DNA from 3 places in the Candidatus Thalassolituus haligoni genome. Region 3 is predicted to be linked to each of the others. Evidence: predicted binding sites of a transcription regulator. Region 3 holds the regulator's gene; each other region holds the start of a gene.
The links. The regulator FNR, encoded in region 3, switches genes on or off when oxygen is low (the NO sensors DNR and NnrR bind a similar motif). The targets are predictions, from matches to a motif close to TTGATNTANATCAA.
Positions count from the first base shown of each region.

Region 1: a site for FNR is predicted at 2,668-2,681, ahead of clpB (ATP-dependent chaperone ClpB). Genes of this name have one in related genera too.
Region 2: a site for FNR is predicted at 3,764-3,777, ahead of SOJ49_RS08695 (cytochrome-c peroxidase). Genes of this name have one in related genera too.

Region 1 covers NZ_CP139482.1:2,783,831-2,789,798, reverse strand. Annotated here, with positions in the region: gene SOJ49_RS12425 (acyl-CoA thioesterase) at 81-512, shown strand; gene SOJ49_RS12420 (LysR family transcriptional regulator) at 536-1,453, opposite strand; gene SOJ49_RS12415 (DMT family transporter) at 1,641-2,543, opposite strand; gene clpB (ATP-dependent chaperone ClpB) at 2,839-5,442, shown strand; gene SOJ49_RS12405 (protease complex subunit PrcB family protein) at 5,622-5,968, shown strand, end outside.
Region 2 covers NZ_CP139482.1:1,936,506-1,942,473, forward strand. Annotated here, with positions in the region: gene kdsB (3-deoxy-manno-octulosonate cytidylyltransferase) at 86-862, shown strand; gene SOJ49_RS08680 (DUF3429 domain-containing protein) at 951-1,433, shown strand; gene SOJ49_RS08685 (GNAT family N-acetyltransferase) at 1,455-2,399, opposite strand; gene SOJ49_RS08690 (cupin domain-containing protein) at 2,469-3,626, opposite strand; gene SOJ49_RS08695 (cytochrome-c peroxidase) at 3,873-4,868, shown strand; gene purB (adenylosuccinate lyase) at 4,986-5,968, opposite strand, start outside.
Region 3 covers NZ_CP139482.1:1,612,870-1,618,837, forward strand. Annotated here, with positions in the region: gene SOJ49_RS07315 (polysaccharide deacetylase family protein) at 1-139, opposite strand, end outside; gene SOJ49_RS07320 (DNA-J related domain-containing protein) at 276-884, opposite strand; gene SOJ49_RS07325 (PGPGW domain-containing protein) at 922-1,203, opposite strand; gene greB (transcription elongation factor GreB) at 1,379-1,957, shown strand; gene SOJ49_RS07335 (hypothetical protein) at 1,991-2,482, shown strand; gene ttcA (tRNA 2-thiocytidine(32) synthetase TtcA) at 2,556-3,407, opposite strand; gene fnr (fumarate/nitrate reduction transcriptional regulator Fnr) at 3,666-4,436, opposite strand; gene SOJ49_RS07350 (sulfite exporter TauE/SafE family protein) at 4,557-5,213, opposite strand; gene ccoS (cbb3-type cytochrome oxidase assembly protein CcoS) at 5,210-5,446, opposite strand; gene SOJ49_RS07360 (heavy metal translocating P-type ATPase) at 5,493-5,968, opposite strand, start outside.

The DNA.
Region 1 (5,968 bases), 1.2 Mb from region 3:
ATACTGGAAAGACGGGCTTGTGAGTGACTTCGCTGCAGTCTGTAGCGGGACATTTTCGAACACTACGATCAGGAGGCAGTATGGCCAGAGTAACGCTTGAATTACCGCAGACGTTTGAGTTTTCGGTGGATCTCGATGTGCGGATATCGGAAATCAATTACGGTAATCACCTGGGCAATGACCGTATGGTGACGCTATTGCACGAGGCGCGTTTGCGTTATTTACGCCAGTTTGATTTTGCCGAACTCAATATTGAGGGCTTTGGTATTATGGTGACGGATCTGGTAGTCAGTTTTCGGGCAGAATCCTTTGTTGGTGATGTACTGACGTTTGAAGTCGGGGTGACGGATTTCAACAAGTATGGCTGTGATTTTATCTATCGCGTCAGCAATCAGGCGCAAGGGAAATTAGTGGCTGAAGCAAAGACTGGCATCGTGTTTTTTGACTATGAGGAACGCAAGCTGGCTCGGGTACCGGCGGTCTTTATTGAGCGTTGTTCCGCCGCAGGATAGCGTCAGCAAGAAAAAACGAGTCCTCAGGACTCGTCACTGCTGATACCGAGGTCGTCAAAGTATTCGGTGATAAAATCGAGAAAGGCACGACTTTTGGTCGCCAGGTAGCGGTTTTGCGGAAAAACGACCTTGATCGTCCTGACCGGAATTTCGACGTCACTGAACAAGCGTACGAGTTCACCATTCTGCAAGTGATGGTCGGCAATATACGTGGGTATTGCGGTAATCCCCATACCCGCCAGGCAGGCTTCGTACACCATATCGATATCGTTGACCGACAGCTTGCGTTCGACGCTGGACAAGGTGAAGCCATGATCCTTTTCGAACTGGCGCAACCAGTTGATTCGAGCAAATTCGGCATTGGTGACCATCAGGATACGGTGACGGTTGAGATCTTCCAGCGAGGTGGGTGTGCCCCAGACCTTGAGGTACTTTGGGGAAGCACAAACCACGATGTTCTGGCGTGCAACTGGCTTGGCGATCAGGCGGGAATCTTCCAGTGTGCCGATACGCAAGGCAAAGTCGTAGCCTTCTTTAACGATATCCAGCGGTCGGTCGGAGATATGCAGATCGAAACTGATATCCGGGTATTTTTCTGAAAAATCATTAAACATCCGGGCAAGTTCGCGGCGGCCAAAATTGGACATTGCGGTGATTCGCAAACGTCCGCGTGGCGTCACATCAAAATCGGTGACCAGTTTTTCGGCTTCAGAGATGGACTCCAGAATGTTCTCACAATGCTGATAGAACATCTGTCCCGCTTCGGTTGGGCTAACGGAGCGGGTGGTGCGATTCAGTAGTCGCACCCCCAGTCGTTCTTCCAGGCCACTGATTTGCTTGCTGACGGCTGACGGTGTGACGCCAAGCGAGTCGGCGGCAGAGGTAAAATTGCGAGCGCGAACAACAGAAACAAATGTTTGCAGAGTGTCTATTCGGGACATGGATACGATTCTTGCCGAAAACCAGATTAGTGCCGCAGTATAGTTAATCCTGAGGAAATAATCAGCTTGCTTCCGGTGTCTTTTGTGTCGAATTGACACTCATTCGACACCTGCCAGGCAGTTTGTCAGCGAATCAGTGCATTCTGGCGGCCATTAACATCCTGTTGGCTGATTATCGCAGGGTCGTTTACAGGCCATTATCCTGCGGCGTTACGCCGTCGCTGGCATTGGGAGTGCTACGGCGACGGGGTTGCCAGAGATTGACCACCCCGGCGAGGATAATCAAGGTTGCGCCTGCTGCGGTTGTCCAGCCGGGAATTTCATCCCAGAACCACCAACCCATCAAGGCCCCATAAATAACGGCGCTGTAAACATAGACGCCGACCTTACCCGTCGGTGCTGTGCGGTAAGCCTTGGTTAATGCCAGCTGACCCGTCGTGGCGACGACGCCCATAGCTGCGAGCCATAACCAGGCATCGGTGGGAACCGGGTGCCAATTCAGCAGTGCGGCTGGCAGGGATACCAGACTGGCGATCAGGCCAAAATAGAAAACGATCCGTTGGCTGGATTCCGTCACCGACATTCGGCGGATGGTGACTTTGGCCAGCGCTGCCAGCGCGGCCCCCAACAGACCGATCAGTGCCGCAAAGGTAAAGGCACTGTCGGCACCCGGCCGCAAGATAACAGCAACGCCGGAAAATCCGATCAGCAGTGCCAGCCAGCTAAATTTGCCCGCAGGTTCTTTTAACCACCACCAGGCCAGTAACGGCATGAAAAAGGGGCTCGACAGTTTGACAAGAAAGGCTTCTGTCAGGGGCATATTGCCCAGTGCCCAGAAATAACAGTACATCGCAGCAACACCGACAAGGCCGCGCATCAGGTGCCAGTGCCAGACTTGAGTCTTCAGACTGCCAATGCCGGTATTGAGAATCAGTGGTGCCAGCACAATCAGCCCAAGCAGATTGCGGAAAAACACCACTTGCTCGGTGGAAAGGTCTTCTGACAGGTGTTTGATTAACGCGCCCATAATGGCCAGCAGGGCTTCTCCAACGAGCAAATACAGTGCTCCGATACGCAGTTCGCGACTCACGGTGGTGAAATTCCTTTAAATTACTTGAAATGACTCAATATTGGACGTGGAGTGCAGGAGTATCGTTTATTTGCACCGACCGCGATTGTTGCTATGTGGGCAGTATACGGTTCGGCGATGAATATTGCTCAGGATCAACAAAGTAACTATTAGATTTTCTTGGTTTTATCCTTTACTACTTGAAATTTATTCATTCAGTCGCCATTTAGGTGGTAGTGATTAATTAGTACAACAGTTGCGAGTGCCTGCCTGGTTGGGCTGGTGTTTGCCGGTATTTCCAGAGGAGAAACTCAGTATGCGTATGGATCGTTTAACTACCAGTTTGCAAAACGCATTGGCAGAAAGCCAAAGCCTGGCGCTGGGCCAGGATCACAATCAGATAGACACTGTCCATTTGTTACTGGCATTGCTACAGCAGGCCAATAGTTCAATCAAGGATGTCATTCGTCGTGTCGGCAGTAATGTGCCACAGTTGGAGCAGGCTTTACAAAGGGTGTTGTTGGATCAGCCACGGGTAAGCAACCCTGACGGGCAAATCCAGATTTCACCGGAGCTGGGGCGGTTGTTGAACCTCACTGAAAAAGCCGCTCAGAAGCAGGGTGATCAATACGTCTCCAGCGAAATTTTCTTGCTGGTGGCGTTGGAAGACAAGGGTGCTGCTGGTAATGCGCTGAAGGCGGCGGGTCTCGATAAGGACAAGGTCAGCAAAGCGATTGAAGATATGCGAGGTGGTGAGTCCGTGCGTGACGCCAATGCCGAGGACAGCCGTCAAGGGCTGGAAAAATACTGTATCGACCTGACCGAACGGGCAGAAGCGGGCAAGCTGGATCCGGTGATTGGTCGTGATGACGAAATTCGCCGCACTATTCAGGTATTGCAGCGCCGAACCAAAAACAATCCGGTATTAATTGGTGCTCCTGGCGTCGGTAAAACCGCCGTGGTGGAAGGTCTGGCGCAGCGTATTGTGAATGGTGAAGTACCGGATACTCTCAAGAACAAGCGCATTTTGTCGTTGGATATGGGCGCGCTGGTGGCGGGTGCCAAGTATCGGGGTGAGTTTGAGGAACGGTTGAAAGGCGTATTGAAAGATGTTGCCAAGGAAGAAGGCCGCATCGTACTCTTTATCGATGAGTTACATACCATGGTGGGGGCTGGCAAGGGCGAAGGCTCAATGGATGCTGGCAATATGCTCAAGCCAGCGCTGGCTCGTGGTGAGCTGCATTGTGTGGGAGCGACCACGCTGGATGAATATCGGGAATTTATCGAAAAGGACGCTGCCCTGGAGCGCCGCTTCCAGAAGATTCTGGTGGATGAGCCTTCCGTTGAAGATACCATCGCGATTTTACGTGGTCTCAAAGAACGCTACGAGGTTCATCACGGCGTACAAATTACCGACAGTGCCATTATCGCTGCGGCAAAACTATCGACCCGTTACATTGCCGATCGGCAATTACCCGACAAGGCGATTGACCTGATTGATGAGGCCGCATCGGTGATTCGAATGGAAATCGATTCCAAGCCCCAGGAAATGGACAAACTGGAACGTCGCCTGATTCAGCTCAAGATTGAACGCGAGGCTCTGCGTAAAGAAAAGGACGAAGCGGCGAAAAAACGCTTGAGCGACCTGAATGAAGAAATCAATAAATCCGGTCGTGCCTATGTCGAGCTGGAAGATGTCTGGAAACAGGAAAAATCCTTGCTGGAAGGGGCATCAAAATCCAAGGAGTTACTGGAGCAGGCACGGATTGAGCTGGATGCTGCTCGTCGTAGCGGTGATTTACAACGTATGTCGGAGCTGCAATATGGCCGTATTCCAGAGTTGGAAAAACAGCTAGCCAGTGCCAACGAAGCCGAAGCTAATGGCTCACAAGAGTTTACCCTGCTGCGCAATAAAGTGACGGAAGACGAAATCGCCGAAGTGGTTTCGCGCTGGACTGGTGTTCCGGTGAACCGGATGCTGGAAGGGGAGCGGGAAAAACTGCTGCGTATGGAAGACGTCCTGCACGAATCGGTCGTCGGTCAGGATCAGGCTATCAAGGCGGTTGCCAATGCCGTACGTCGTTCCCGTGCCGGTCTGTCTGATCCGAATCGCCCCAATGGCTCTTTCCTGTTTCTTGGCCCTACCGGGGTGGGCAAGACCGAGTTGTGCAAGGCACTGGCAACCTTTCTGTTTGATAGCAAGGACGCCATGGTGCGCATCGATATGTCGGAATATATGGAGAAGCACTCCGTCTCCCGCCTGATCGGTGCACCTCCTGGCTATGTGGGTTATGAAGAAGGTGGTCATCTAACCGAAGCGGTGCGGCGCAAGCCCTACTCGGTAATCTTGCTCGACGAAGTCGAGAAGGCGCATCCGGATGTCTTTAATATCTTGTTGCAAGTACTGGATGATGGCCAGCTGACCGATGGTCATGGGCGCCGGGTTAATTTCAAGAATACTGTGTTGGTGATGACCTCGAACCTGGGGTCTGATGTGATTCAGACCCTGTTCGCCGACCAACCTTATGAAGGCATGCGGGATGCGGTCATGGAAATCGTTGGTAACCACTTCCGGCCGGAATTTATCAACCGTATTGACGAGGCGGTGGTGTTCCATCCACTCATGAAAGATCAGATCCGTGGCATTGCCGATATTCAGCTGCAACTGTTGCGTGATCGCTTGAGCGAGCGTGATCTGGCGCTGGAGCTCAGTGATACCGCCATCACCAAACTGGTAGACATTGGCTATGATCCGGTATTTGGTGCCCGTCCGCTGAAGCGTGCGATTCAGCGCTGGATTGAAAACCCGTTGGCGCAAGATATCCTCTCGGGCAAATTTATGCCCGGTGACACCATTGTGGCGGATGTGATTAACCAGGACGATGGAGAGTCGACCTTGGTATTCAGTGCACGGCAGTAAATGGTAACAATGGCGTAAGCTATTTGAGCGTCAATCCGACTGGCGGCCTGAAGGGGCCGCTTTTTTTATGGGAGCTGGTTCCGCATGTTATCTTTTGTGTCTGTATGATAATCATCGGGATGTTGTCGTGGCGTATTAACGTTGCGTTACCGGTCACAAGGGATCTGGAGGGAATTGTTATGAATCCGCGCATGGAAAATCAATGGCTGGCGAATTCTTGTCGGCTACTGGCTATCGTTGCCACGTTGCTATTGGGTGCCTGTGCATCAGTCGCCGGTTCTGTTGTTGATCTTGGCAATCGTGCCGAGCATAACCTTCATTGCGGGACGTTGGCCGGAGTCACACTGAAGGATGATGGCAGTCAGGTGGTGATTGCTCTGGGTCAGCGTCCAACGCCAGGTTACCAGGTGATGCTTGATCAAAGTGAAATGCTGGATGGTGTGGCACTGATTCGCTTTCATGAACAACAACCACAGCAAGGCATGGCGGTGGCGCAGGTCATGACGTCTCCCTGTATGGTATTGAC
Region 2 (5,968 bases), 320 kb from region 3:
TTCCAGAGTTGCCTCTGTGTGGGATTGTTGTGTGTGGCCGTTATGATAAGCGCAGTACTGGATACAGGTTATTTGGATGGATGTTATGAAAAACTACAAAATTGTTATTCCGGCACGCTACGCCTCCAGTCGTCTGCCTGGCAAGCCGCTGATCGAGCTGGCAGGCAAACCGATGATTCAGCACGTGTACGAACGAGCGCTGGAAGCGGGTGTTGATGAGGTAGTGGTTGCCACGGATGATCAGCGTATTGCCGATGTTGCCCGCGGTTTTGGTGCCGATGTCGTGATGACCTCGGTCGATCATGAAAACGGGACTGAGCGCATCGCCGAAGTGGCCCGCCTGCGTGGCTGGGAAGACCACGACGTGATTGTAAACCTGCAAGGTGATGAGCCACTGATTCCACGGGAACTGATCGAGAAAACCGCTGCCAGTTTGCTGGATCGGCCGGAAGCCGGGATGAGTTCGCTGTGTACGCCAATTCACGACGACCACGATGCTTTCGATACCAATGTCGTCAAGGTGGTGTTGGATCGCGCCGGGTTTGCCATGTATTTCAGTCGCGCCAGCATTCCCTGGGATCGTGACGGCTATAAGGCCAGTCCCGGTGTGATGACGACCAAACTGCCGCTCTATCGTCATTTGGGGATGTACGGTTACCGGGTGTCATTCCTGAAGCAATACACCTCAATGGAACCTTGTGCCTTGGAAGGTGCCGAATCACTGGAGCAGCTCAGGGCACTTTGGTACGGCGTACGTATTCATCTGTCCGTGATTGATCAGCCACCTGGACATGGTATCGACACACCGGACGATGTGATGCGGGTAGAAAAGCTATTAGCGGCGATGTCGGCGAGCCAGTAGTCATCAGCGCCAAGTCCAACAGACTCCTGGGTGCAGTCTGCAGTCTGCAGTCGCGGCCAGGTGCACGGCACATAACGAGGGTTGGAACATGACAGAACCGGATCAGGCAGATCAATCAGGCCAGGCAGAAGAGCACAAACCAGGTCTGGTCAGGTGGCTGGGTTATTCCGGCCTGCTGCCTTTTATTATTGCTGCCGTGTTGTCGCTGTTTGGTATTGCCGGAGCGTTGGCGTTTTTTCTGGCGTATTCCGCAATGATTCTGGCCTTTATGGCCGGTGCCTGCTGGGGCGTGGGGCAGGGTCATCACCAGCGGATGGGCTATTGGCTGCCGGGCGTGTCGATCGCGGTGTTTTTATGGGGGCTGGCGGCCTGGGTTCTGGTTGCGATCATCGGATCAGAGTTCACCCTGATCGCACTGGTTGCCGGTTATCTGGTGCTTTACCTGATGGAGCTGCAACCGCTGTTTCGTGAGGTGTATTCGCCTGTCTATCGCCGTTTGCGGCGTCATCTGACACTGGTGGTTGTGGTTGTGCACCTGCTGTTGATTGGGGTGGCAGAAATCAGTCAGTAAGGTCGTTGTACCCTTTGCTTCTTACAAATACCGCAGACGTAATTCCTTACTGGGAGCGCCGCTGTTAAAACACTCCGTCAGGGCTTGTTGCACCGTTCTGGTACTGCGAGCATCTGCGGTATTGGCGATAAAGTGACCGTTATCCAGACCGGGTCGTGATTTTCCTTCTGCTAACCAACAATCCCTCCCCAATACTCCCTGAGTCATAGCGACCTCGCTGTTGATCACTACGGCCACCCGGCTGTCCAGACGTCGGGCCATGGTGAACAGCGGCAAGTCGGCAATATGATTGTCGTGACGAATAATCAGGCGCACAAAGCGTTGTCGCCCCTGGCGCAGATATTTCACCAGCGCCGAAATCAACAAGTGGTGGTGCCAGTCCGGGTTTTCCGGATCATACAGAGCCAGCTCCACGGTCGCGGGCTGTTGACACAACTGGGTCAGCAAAAATCCCAGCCGCTCACAAGGTGTGGTGAGCGTATGCAGCTGGCTGTCCTGGCCGGCACGGTAGGCATTGCCGTAGCGCGCAGGCAAATCGGCAGCACTGAGTGGCAAGGCAATATCCAGGTGTGGAATATCGGCATCAAGATAAAAGTTGCTGTCATTATAAAAGCCGAGCTGCCAGTAAAAATTCATCGCCGAGCACTGGGCGCTGGCGAGCAGGGCGGGCATGCCCAGCTCTTCCGCCAACGTCTTGATGGCTCCGACCAGCTGGCTACCAATTCCGCTGGCCCGATATTCTGGCAACACTGCCAAGCGTCCGAAGTGACCGTTATTGAACAGCCGGATGCAGCCAATCACGGTGTCTCCTTCCAGGGCGATGACGTAGTGGGCGGCATGATCCGCTGCGTCATCCCATTCTTCGCTGGCGGGGATTTGTTGTTCCTGAATATAGACGCGGTCGCGGACACTCCGAATTCCGTGCTGGTGATCCGTCCAGCGAGTGCGAACGATACGAATAGTCATCTGTGCCTCCAGGGGTGTTGCGTGTATCCAGTATCAGTGTATTGGGCTAAGCCTGTCTTGAATATGAGGTTATTCGACCTGATAAATCAGTTGCTGTAACCAAAGGCGGCGCAGCAGCTCGTAACCCTGTTGCGAGCAAGGCACGTTGGCCAGCGCGTCACGTGGGTACTGATGACGACTACTGAGTAATTGTGCCAGTTCCAGATCCTCAATATCGAGAGTGGACGCTTGCCCCTGGGCATAAAAAACCAGCCCCGCTGCCGTTTGCTGGAAAGCGAAACGACCATGTTCACTCTTGCGTAAATCCGGCAGTTGCTGGTGCTGGCTGCGCCAGAGTTCCCAATCGTCGTCATCCAACCGTTCGGACTGGTGCTCCGGATACTTGGCTTCGGTCATCAACTTGCCGAGCATATCGCCGAGGTTGTCGGGTTGCATCAAGACCGCTTGTAACAGTTTGGCCAGTCGGGCTTTGGCGGCGGAAGATATTTCGCCGCTGCTGCCTTCATGAGTGCTGTAGTCGGCATCGGTATAACGCTGGTCTTCGCTGCTGGTGCTTAAAACCTGATCCAGTGCGGATTGCGCCAGTTCGGCAACACTGGGGGCACGAAAACCGATCGAATAGGTCTGGCATTCCCCTTGGGCGATGCCGTAATGGGCCAGTTGTGGCGGCAGGTACAGCATATCGCCTGGGTTCAGTACCCAGCGTTCGGTTTCTTCAAAAGCCGCCAATACCCGGATCATCGGCCCTTTGAGAATAGCGGAGTCTTCATGACACATCTGGCCGATGCGCCATTCCCGCTGACCTTCAGCCTGCAATAAAAATACATCGTACTGATCGTAATGCGGGCCAACGCTGCCTCCATCGACGGCGTAACTGATCATCAGGTCATCGACGCGCCAGCCGGGCAAAAAACGGAAATGTTCCAACAGGTCGGCAGCTTCCGGAATCCAGTGATCAACAGCTTGTACCAGCAGTGTCCAGTGGCTTTCAGGCAGGTCGGCAAACGCGGACTCATCAAAAGGCCCTTTGCGAATTTCCCATGGGCCAGCGGTGCCGTGCTCCATCACCAGGCGTGACTCAATTTCGCTTTCCAGCGACAGGCCAGCCAGTTCATCGGCTGCCAGCAAGGGTTGAAAATTCGGCCAGGCTTGGCGAATCACCAGCGGCTTTTTTTGCCAGTAATCGCGCAGGAATGCTTCAACAGAGAGATCACCAAGGATATGCATACAGAGGGTTCCTGACGGGTGCACAACGCAAAGGCTTTGAGAAGCCTCGTTGATGCAAAATGGCTGATTTTAAAGGCGCGTATTGTTTGGGCTTTGCCGGGCAGATGCAAGGGGGCAGAGGATACTGCCGCGCCACTTTGATCCGGCTCAAGTTTCTATTGATAAGGTTATTGCTAATAAATCAGCCAGCCATAACTATGCAGGCATGGAGAATATTTGATGCAATACGATCAGAGAGGGAGAGATATGAAACGACAAATATGGCTGACATCGTTGGCACTGTTAGGTTGTATCGGAGCTGTTCAGAGTGCGGTGGCGGCGGAGCCGATTCAACCCATTGAGCCAGTAGCAAATGTTAACCTGGCGGAAGTGGAATTGGGTAAAAAGCTGTACTTCGATCCCCGGCTGTCCAAGTCCGGGTTTATTTCCTGCAACTCCTGCCACAACCTGAGCATGGGCGGCACCGATAACCTGAAAACATCCATCGGACACAACTGGCAACAGGGGCCGATTAATTCCCCCACTGTGCTGAACTCCAGTATGAATATTGCGCAATTCTGGGATGGCCGTGCGGCTGACCTGAAAGCCCAAGCCGGAGGGCCAATCGCCAATCCGGGAGAAATGGCGTTTACCCATACGCTGGCCGTGGATGTACTGAAGTCGATTCCGCCGTACGTGGCCGAATTCAAACGGGTTTTTGGCACCGATACACTCACCATTGATCAGGTAACTGATGCCATCGCCGCGTTTGAAAAAACACTGGTGACGCCCAATTCCCGTTTTGACCAATGGCTGTTGGGCGATACCGGTGCGATCAGCGTCGATGAAAAAGCCGGTTATGCGCTGTTTAAAAATTCCGGTTGTGTTGCCTGCCATAATGGCCCGGCGGTGGGGGGGAATTCTTTCCAGAAAATGGGTCTGGTCGCTGCGTACGACACCAAAAATCCAGCCAAGGGATTGGCAGGCGTGACAGGCAAAGACGCGGATCGCTTCAAGTTTAAAGTCCCGACCTTGCGTAATGTCGAGCTGACGTACCCGTACTTTCATGATGGCGAAGCAGAAACGCTGACCGAAGCCGTGGATCTGATGGGGCGTCTGCAATTGGGACGTAAATTCAGTGCGGAAGAAAATGCCAGGGTGGTTGCATTCCTGAAAACGCTGACCGGTGAGCAGCCGTCTTTTATGCTGCCAATACTGCCGCCGTCAACGGAGAGGACGCCACAGCCCAAGCCATTTGACTAACTAACGGTAAAGGGAAAAAGAGCTGGTTGTTGCCGTGTTTGCCAGTTCCTGACGGTTGCTTAATGTGTCAGGAACTGGTCACCAAAACTCAACAGTAATGGTTTTATGAGCCAGGGATCAAACGGCTCTGGCTTGCGCCTCGGCATTGCCAATATAGCTGGCCGGGGTCATGGCATTAAGTTCGGCCTTGACGCTGTCTGGCAGCTCCAGGCTGGCGATAAAGTCACCCATGGCATCCTGGGTAATCGCCTTGCCACGGGTAAATGCTTTCAGTTTTTCGTACGGCTGTTCAATGCCGTAACGACGCATCACGGTCTGGATCGGTTCTGCCAGAACTTCCCAGGCGTTGTCCAGGTCGGCAGCGATACGAGTTGCGTTGACTTCCAGTTTGCTGATGCCTTTCATACTGGCGGCGTAGGCAATCAGGCTGTAGCCCATGCCAACACCCATATTACGTAATACGGTGGAATCGGTCAGATCGCGCTGCCAGCGGGAAATCGGCAGTTTGGCAGCCAGATGGCCGAAGATGGCGTTGGCGATGCCCAGGTTACCTTCGGAATTTTCGAAGTCGATCGGATTAACCTTGTGTGGCATGGTCGAAGAGCCGACTTCGCCTTCAATCGTGCGCTGCTTGAAGTAGCCCAATGAAATATAGCTCCAGATATCGCGATCGAAGTCGATCAGGATGGTATTGAAGCGGGCGATAGTATCGAACAGTTCGGCGATGTAATCGTGTGGCTCGATCTGGGTGGTGTAGGGGTTGAAGGTCAGCCCCAGAGAGGTGACGAAGGTATCAGCGTTGGCTTGCCAGTCTACATCCGGATAGGCACTGATGTGGGCGTTGTAGTTACCAACGGCACCGTTGATTTTACCCAGCAGCGGGATCTGGCCCAATTGGGCGATCTGGCGCTCCATACGAGCGACCACGTTGGCCATTTCCTTGCCCAGGGTGGTTGGGGAGGCGGTTTGACCGTGGGTGCGGGACAGCATCGGCAGAGCGGCATGTTCATGGGCCAGGGCGCGGATGGCGTTGGCAATGGCTTGCATGTCGGTACTGATCAGTTCACGACCCGCTTTCAGCATCAGCGCATGCGACAGGT
Region 3 (5,968 bases):
GCAGGTGGCGCTCAAAATCAGCTGGACTGATACTGGTGGTGGCGGGCGTTGCCGTGTCTACATGGTGATATTGCAGAATGACCAGGTCGGATCTGGCTGAGGCAGCCAGCAGCAGTCCGAGTAAGGCGAGATACTTCATAAAACGCTCATCGTGTTGGAGAAAAAGAGAGCGAATGACAACAAGTTGTTATTCGAGTGGTTATTCAAGTGAGTTATTCAAGTGCAAACGATTAGTACAATTGTTGGTACTCTCATAAGTCGTACTTTGTGGATCGTCAGAGCGTCAAGCGTTGATACGCCGCCAGCAGCGCCTGGAAGTGGCTGACGTTACCGCCACGATCCGGGTGATGACGCATCGCCAGGCGGCGATACTGACGTCGAATATCCGCTTCGTTGGCCCCTTCTTTCAGCTCCAGCAAGCGCAGGTCGTTGCGGCGCTGGTCGGGTGTCAGGGTTTGTTGCCAGATGCCACGCAAGAGCTTGTCGACGGTTTCACGGTCGGTACTGAGGTGAGTCAGATCCAGGTAATAGCGTGCCAGCGAATCGGCTTCGCAGACATGCTGGTTATCGCTCGCCTGGCGGGTATCCCAGGGCAGTAACTGCACCCCCAGAGGTTCGATACTCAGCCAGCCAGCCTGCTGGGCGAGCCATTCCAGCCGCAGTCGATACAAACAGTGCATCACCAGAAAGTGACAACGAAACAGGGTCAGCGAGTCGGACAGGGCGTCGTGCTGGAAAACGCCGGGAACCGGCTGCTTGAGCCACTGGATCAGCTGGTATTCGGTATGACACTGGCCATCCTGCAGTTGACAGGAGAGCAGCTGCTGCAGGGTATCCAGGCTTTCGTCAGGTGGATTGATCTGTTCGCGTTTGAGGTTCAGCATGGCGGCAGAATATCACAGCTGTGGTCTGGCTGCCGCGTCAGGGGCGCTCAGGATCCGTGTCTTCAATCAGTTTGCGGGCAAAGCGTGGCAGCTTGCCTTTGATGGCATTAAGCTGGCCGGAAAATTCCTGATAACGGTGCCGTTGCCGTCGTAGCCATTCCCGCACTCGTGGAACTGTGCTGACCAGCAGCGACAGACCGATAAATATCATGATGAGGCCAAAGGGAATAGGTAGTGGCGTGACAATAACACCAGCGATAACGAGAAGGATTCCAAGCATGATTTTGGCGCTGCGTTTAACCATAGAGAAGTCAGCCATCGGTAGTCGTAACCTGCTAAAGTGTCATGTCGATGTTGCTCCATCATGACGGCCGCAATAAATCTGTTTGTGTGCCTGGCTGTCATGTAATCGTGATCATTTTGTGAGTACTCGGTGGCTGCTTGCAGTCACTCAATGTTCGTTTGAACCACTTTGATGCAGCCAATAGTTTCGTATGAAAGCACCTTCCAAACCCCCGTCTTCAACCCCTTTGGACAAACAACCTCTGCCGCAACGCAGTTTGCTTTCTACTCCAGAGGGAGAGCAGGCATTACGGGCAGAATACGAGTATTTGTGGCGTATTGAACGCCCGAAAGTGACTCAGGAAGTCTCCGATGCTGCCAAACTGGGCGATCGCTCAGAAAATGCCGAATATATTTACGGTAAGCGGCGCTTGCGCCAAATCGACAGTCGGGTACGTTTTTTATTGAAACGCCTCGAAGCTTTGACCGTGATTGATCGCCCGCCCGCAGATCTCAACCGGGTGTATTTTGGCGCTTGGGTTGAACTGGAGGATGATGACGAAGCGATTCATCGTTATCGCCTGGTTGGAGAAGATGAAATCGATCTCAAACATGGCTATATCAGTATGGATGCGCCGCTGGCCCGTGGTTTGGCTGGCAAGTACGTGGATGATGAAGTGATTGTGCGTTTGCCAAAGGGAGAACAGACCTATGCCATTCTCTCTGTGACTTATTCACGACCGGCGTGGGACAACAAGCCCGGCGAGGTCACTCATCGCTGGCTGACCTGATTTAGCTGCTAGTCTGATGATCAGGGAGGATTTATGAACAGATCAGGCAGTGTACAAAGATCCGTGTCAGCGATAGTGGCCTGCTGGTGCTGGAGTGTCGCAATAGCGGTTGTCGCGGAAACACCCTTTGGCCCTGGCGATTTTGCCGGGATCTACCGGCTACCGGTGATGATTGATACCGTGGTCAGTGTTTGTCCGTGGAAATCGGCGTCTGGCAGTGGCTATGTCCGGGTGATCCGTACACGTGGCCCAACCGGTCACGGCCTGTATTTACAGTGGATACGATTTGGTGTGGCAGGTAGTGAGGCTGAGGTGATTTCGACCCGGAGCATTGAGGAATTGGCAACGGAGTTTGACGTTGCTGTGGAGATGCCAGTGGCACAGCTCGAAAAAGACCATTGTCTGTTGCAAAGCCAGGCAGAGGATAGTGTCAACGGACGACGTTACCGACTTGATATTCGTGTTGGTGCGCCCGGAGATTACCAATTCGCAGTTACCCGGCATCTGAGTGGTGGTTTACCCTAGCAGGCTGTTTTTCACCCATTCAAGTCGTGGCCGCACTCTCAGACGGGTGATTGGTGTATGTGCATGGCAGACGCTATTCGATCGTTACAATATCCAGCCGCGTGGCCAGGTGTGACTGGTCTTGCTGCTTTTGCAGGTTAACAAAGTCGAACAGGTTAAGATCCCCCAGCTGTGAGGGGGCTATGTTACAGATGGCTGCGAAGATGTTGTCACTGCGGCCTGGTTGGATTTTTTCCCACTCATGCAGCATGTTTTTGACGTTTTGACGTTGCATGTTTTCCTGCGACCCACAGAGGTTGCAGGGAATGATCGGAAATTCCCGCGCTGCTGCAAACGCCTCGATATCCTTTTCCTTGCAGTAGGCCAGCGGACGGATCAGTACATGCTTCTTGTCGTCGCTGAGTAATTTGGGTGGCATGGCTTTGAGCTTGCCGCCATAAAACATATTCAGGAACAGGGTTTCGATAATATCGTCGCGGTGATGTCCGAGGGCAATTTTGTTGGCACCAATGTGTTCGGCAAAGCCGTACAGGGTACCGCGCCGCAAGCGTGAGCACAGACCGCAAGTAGTTTTGCCTTCCGGAATAATGTCCATGACGACGCTGTAGGTGTCTTTTTCGACAATATGGAAGGGCACATCCAGCTTGCTCAGGTATTCCGGCAGAACATGCTCAGGAAAGCCCGGCTGTTTCTGATCCATATTGACTGCGATCAGTTCAAAGTTAACCGGGGCGCTTTTCTTCAAGCTCATCAATATGTCGAGCATGGTGTAGGAGTCTTTGCCTCCAGACAGACACACCATGATTTTGTCACCTTCCTCAATCATGCAATAGTCTTCGATGGCCTTGCCGACATGACGGCGCAAACGTTTTTGCAGTTTGTTGAATTCGAGTCGTTCTTTGCGATCGATGACGTCGGCAGTCATGCTGGGAAAACTCCTGGATGTTCTGGGATGGAACACGGGCTAAAAATCAGGCGGCGAATTCTAGCGAATAGATTGGCTGTCGTCAGCAAGAGTTGCTGTGCTGGATGTTCGATTCAGCCAAGCTATGACTGACAGGGAAGGTTGTCAAATCTGTTAACCGTGAGTCAGCGTGCACGTGGGATACTGCGGAGCAGTAGCAGCCACATATGTCCGGTGTTTTGCCGAACGGTTGCGGGCTGCCTGCTGCTACTGATCGGTTTATTCTGTGGTGGCCTTGTCGTCGCATTCGAGGTGAGCACTCAGGCCTGCCATCTCATAAAGACTGTTCATGTCCAACACAATGATTTCCTTGCCTTGGGTTTCGATCAGCGCATTTTTCTGAAAGCGGGTAAATACCCGACTAATGGTTTCAACCGCGAGACCAAGATAATTGCTGATGTCGACCCTGGACATGGGCAGCCGGAAGTGAGTCGCGCTGAAGCCTCGGCGGGCATAGCGGTTGGAAATATCCAGTAAAAAGGAGGCCACACGTTCTTCGGCGTTCTTTTTGCTTAATAGCAGCATCATGTTCTGGTCGTGGCGAATTTCATTACCCATGGTGCGCATCAGCTGTTTACGCAGATCGGGTAATTCGTCGGTGAGGTTTTCCAGCTGGTGCACCGGAATTTCACACACGGTGGTTGTTTCCAGTGCCTTGGCGGTGAGTGGGTAATCTCCGGCATCGTAACCGGCTAACCCAATCAGTTCGCTGGCGAGGTGAAAGCCGGTGATCTGCTCTTCGCCGTTGCTGGCCAGGGTATAGGTTTTCAGGGCACCAGTACGTACTGCAAATACCGACTGGAATTCATCCCCTTGCTGGAATAACAGCTGGCCTTTCTGGATGGGTCGGCCACGGCGAATAATATCGTCAAGCCGCTCCATATCACTGTCGCTGAGCGATAGTGGCAGACACAGAGCATTCAGGGAGCAAGTCTGGCAGTGGGGCTGATTGCCGCGCAAGGGAGGATGTGCAACTTGGTTTGTTTTCATTGAGCTCACCGTGTCTGGTTTTCCGTGACAAACGGAACAACTGTTTTCCATTAGTTTTCGTATGGTCTTAGCTCACAGGGTGACTGTCAAGACATTGGTCAAGGTATTACAGTTGGCTGACTATAGCCAGATGGCCGCTGCGGTCCACAATCCATAACTGATGAGCAAGAGTCCGGCGATGCGACGGCTGACGTTGTGATTGAGTAATCGATTGAGGCTGCTGGCGGCGAGGCCGCTGGCAAACAGGGCAGGCAGTGTGCCCAGTCCGAAACAGGCCATGGCCAGTGCACCCTTGAGAGGATCGCCATTAGCGGCGACCCAGCTTAATGTACTGTAGACCAGGCCACAGGGAAGCCATCCCCACAGCAATCCGAGACGAAAGCGGCTGCTGACTGATTGTTGTGCCAGTAATGGTTTGGTGGCGGGCTGTAGCAGACGCCACAGGTGCTGACCGAGCTGTTCAATCCGGGTCAGCCAGCTTGCCCAGCGCGCGATGTAGAGTCCCATCAGCATTAGCATCACGGCAGCCAGTGTGCGTAATACCAGCGTCAGCAGGTCATTCAGTTGCTGCAGCCATAAGCCAAGTACAGAGACTATCAGCCCAGCCACTACGTAGCTGGTGATTCGTCCGCCATTAAAAGCCAAGGCGGTTAATAGCGGTTGATGCTGTGAGCGACTGCCAATGGCTGCCGCAATACCGCCACACATGACCAGGCAATGACTGGAACCAAACAAGCCCAGCAGTAATGCGGTGAGCAGTGACAGTGGTTCAATCACGACAATTTGTCAGGTGATGTGGCGTCTGGTGCTGCAGGCGGTGGGTTGATTGTTGTTGACGGCGGTTTTTCGGCGCTGGCCGTCGTTTCCTCAGGGTCGTCATCAAAGAGAATCTTGTGGGCTGGCGACTCCAGATCATCAAACTGACCGCTACGTACTGCCCAGAAAAAAATCAGGGTGGCGATACTGATCAGGACGATCGAGAGTGGAACAAGTATGTAGATAATATCCATGTTATGTCCGTCATGCTGGGCGAATGGGTGCCGTTATAACCCGGCATTATGTCTGTGGGTGGCTATCGGCAGCATCCGGTTTGGATATCCGGGACAGCCTCAAGGCGTTACTGACCACCAACAGGGAACTGAACGACATGCCGATGGCTGCCGCCCAGGGGGGAATGTAACCTGCGGCCGCTACTGGCAGGGCAAGCAGGTTGTAAAACAGTGCCCAGCCAATATTCTGGTATATCACTTTCCGGGTGCGGCTGGCGGTGTCCAGAGCCTGCAGCAGGCTGTCCAGGCGTCCGCTGGTCACCAGCGCATCAGCACTGGTTTTGGCCAGGTCGCTGGCATCGCTGACGGCAATCGCAATATCAGCACCAGCGAGTACCGGCACATCGTTAATGCCATCTCCGACCATCAAAACGCGTTCTCCCTGCTGTTGCCACAGGCGCACCTGTTGCAACTTTTGCTCGGGAGACAAACCGATCCATACGTCGTTGATACCCAGTTGTGCTGCCAGCAGTTGGCCAGAAG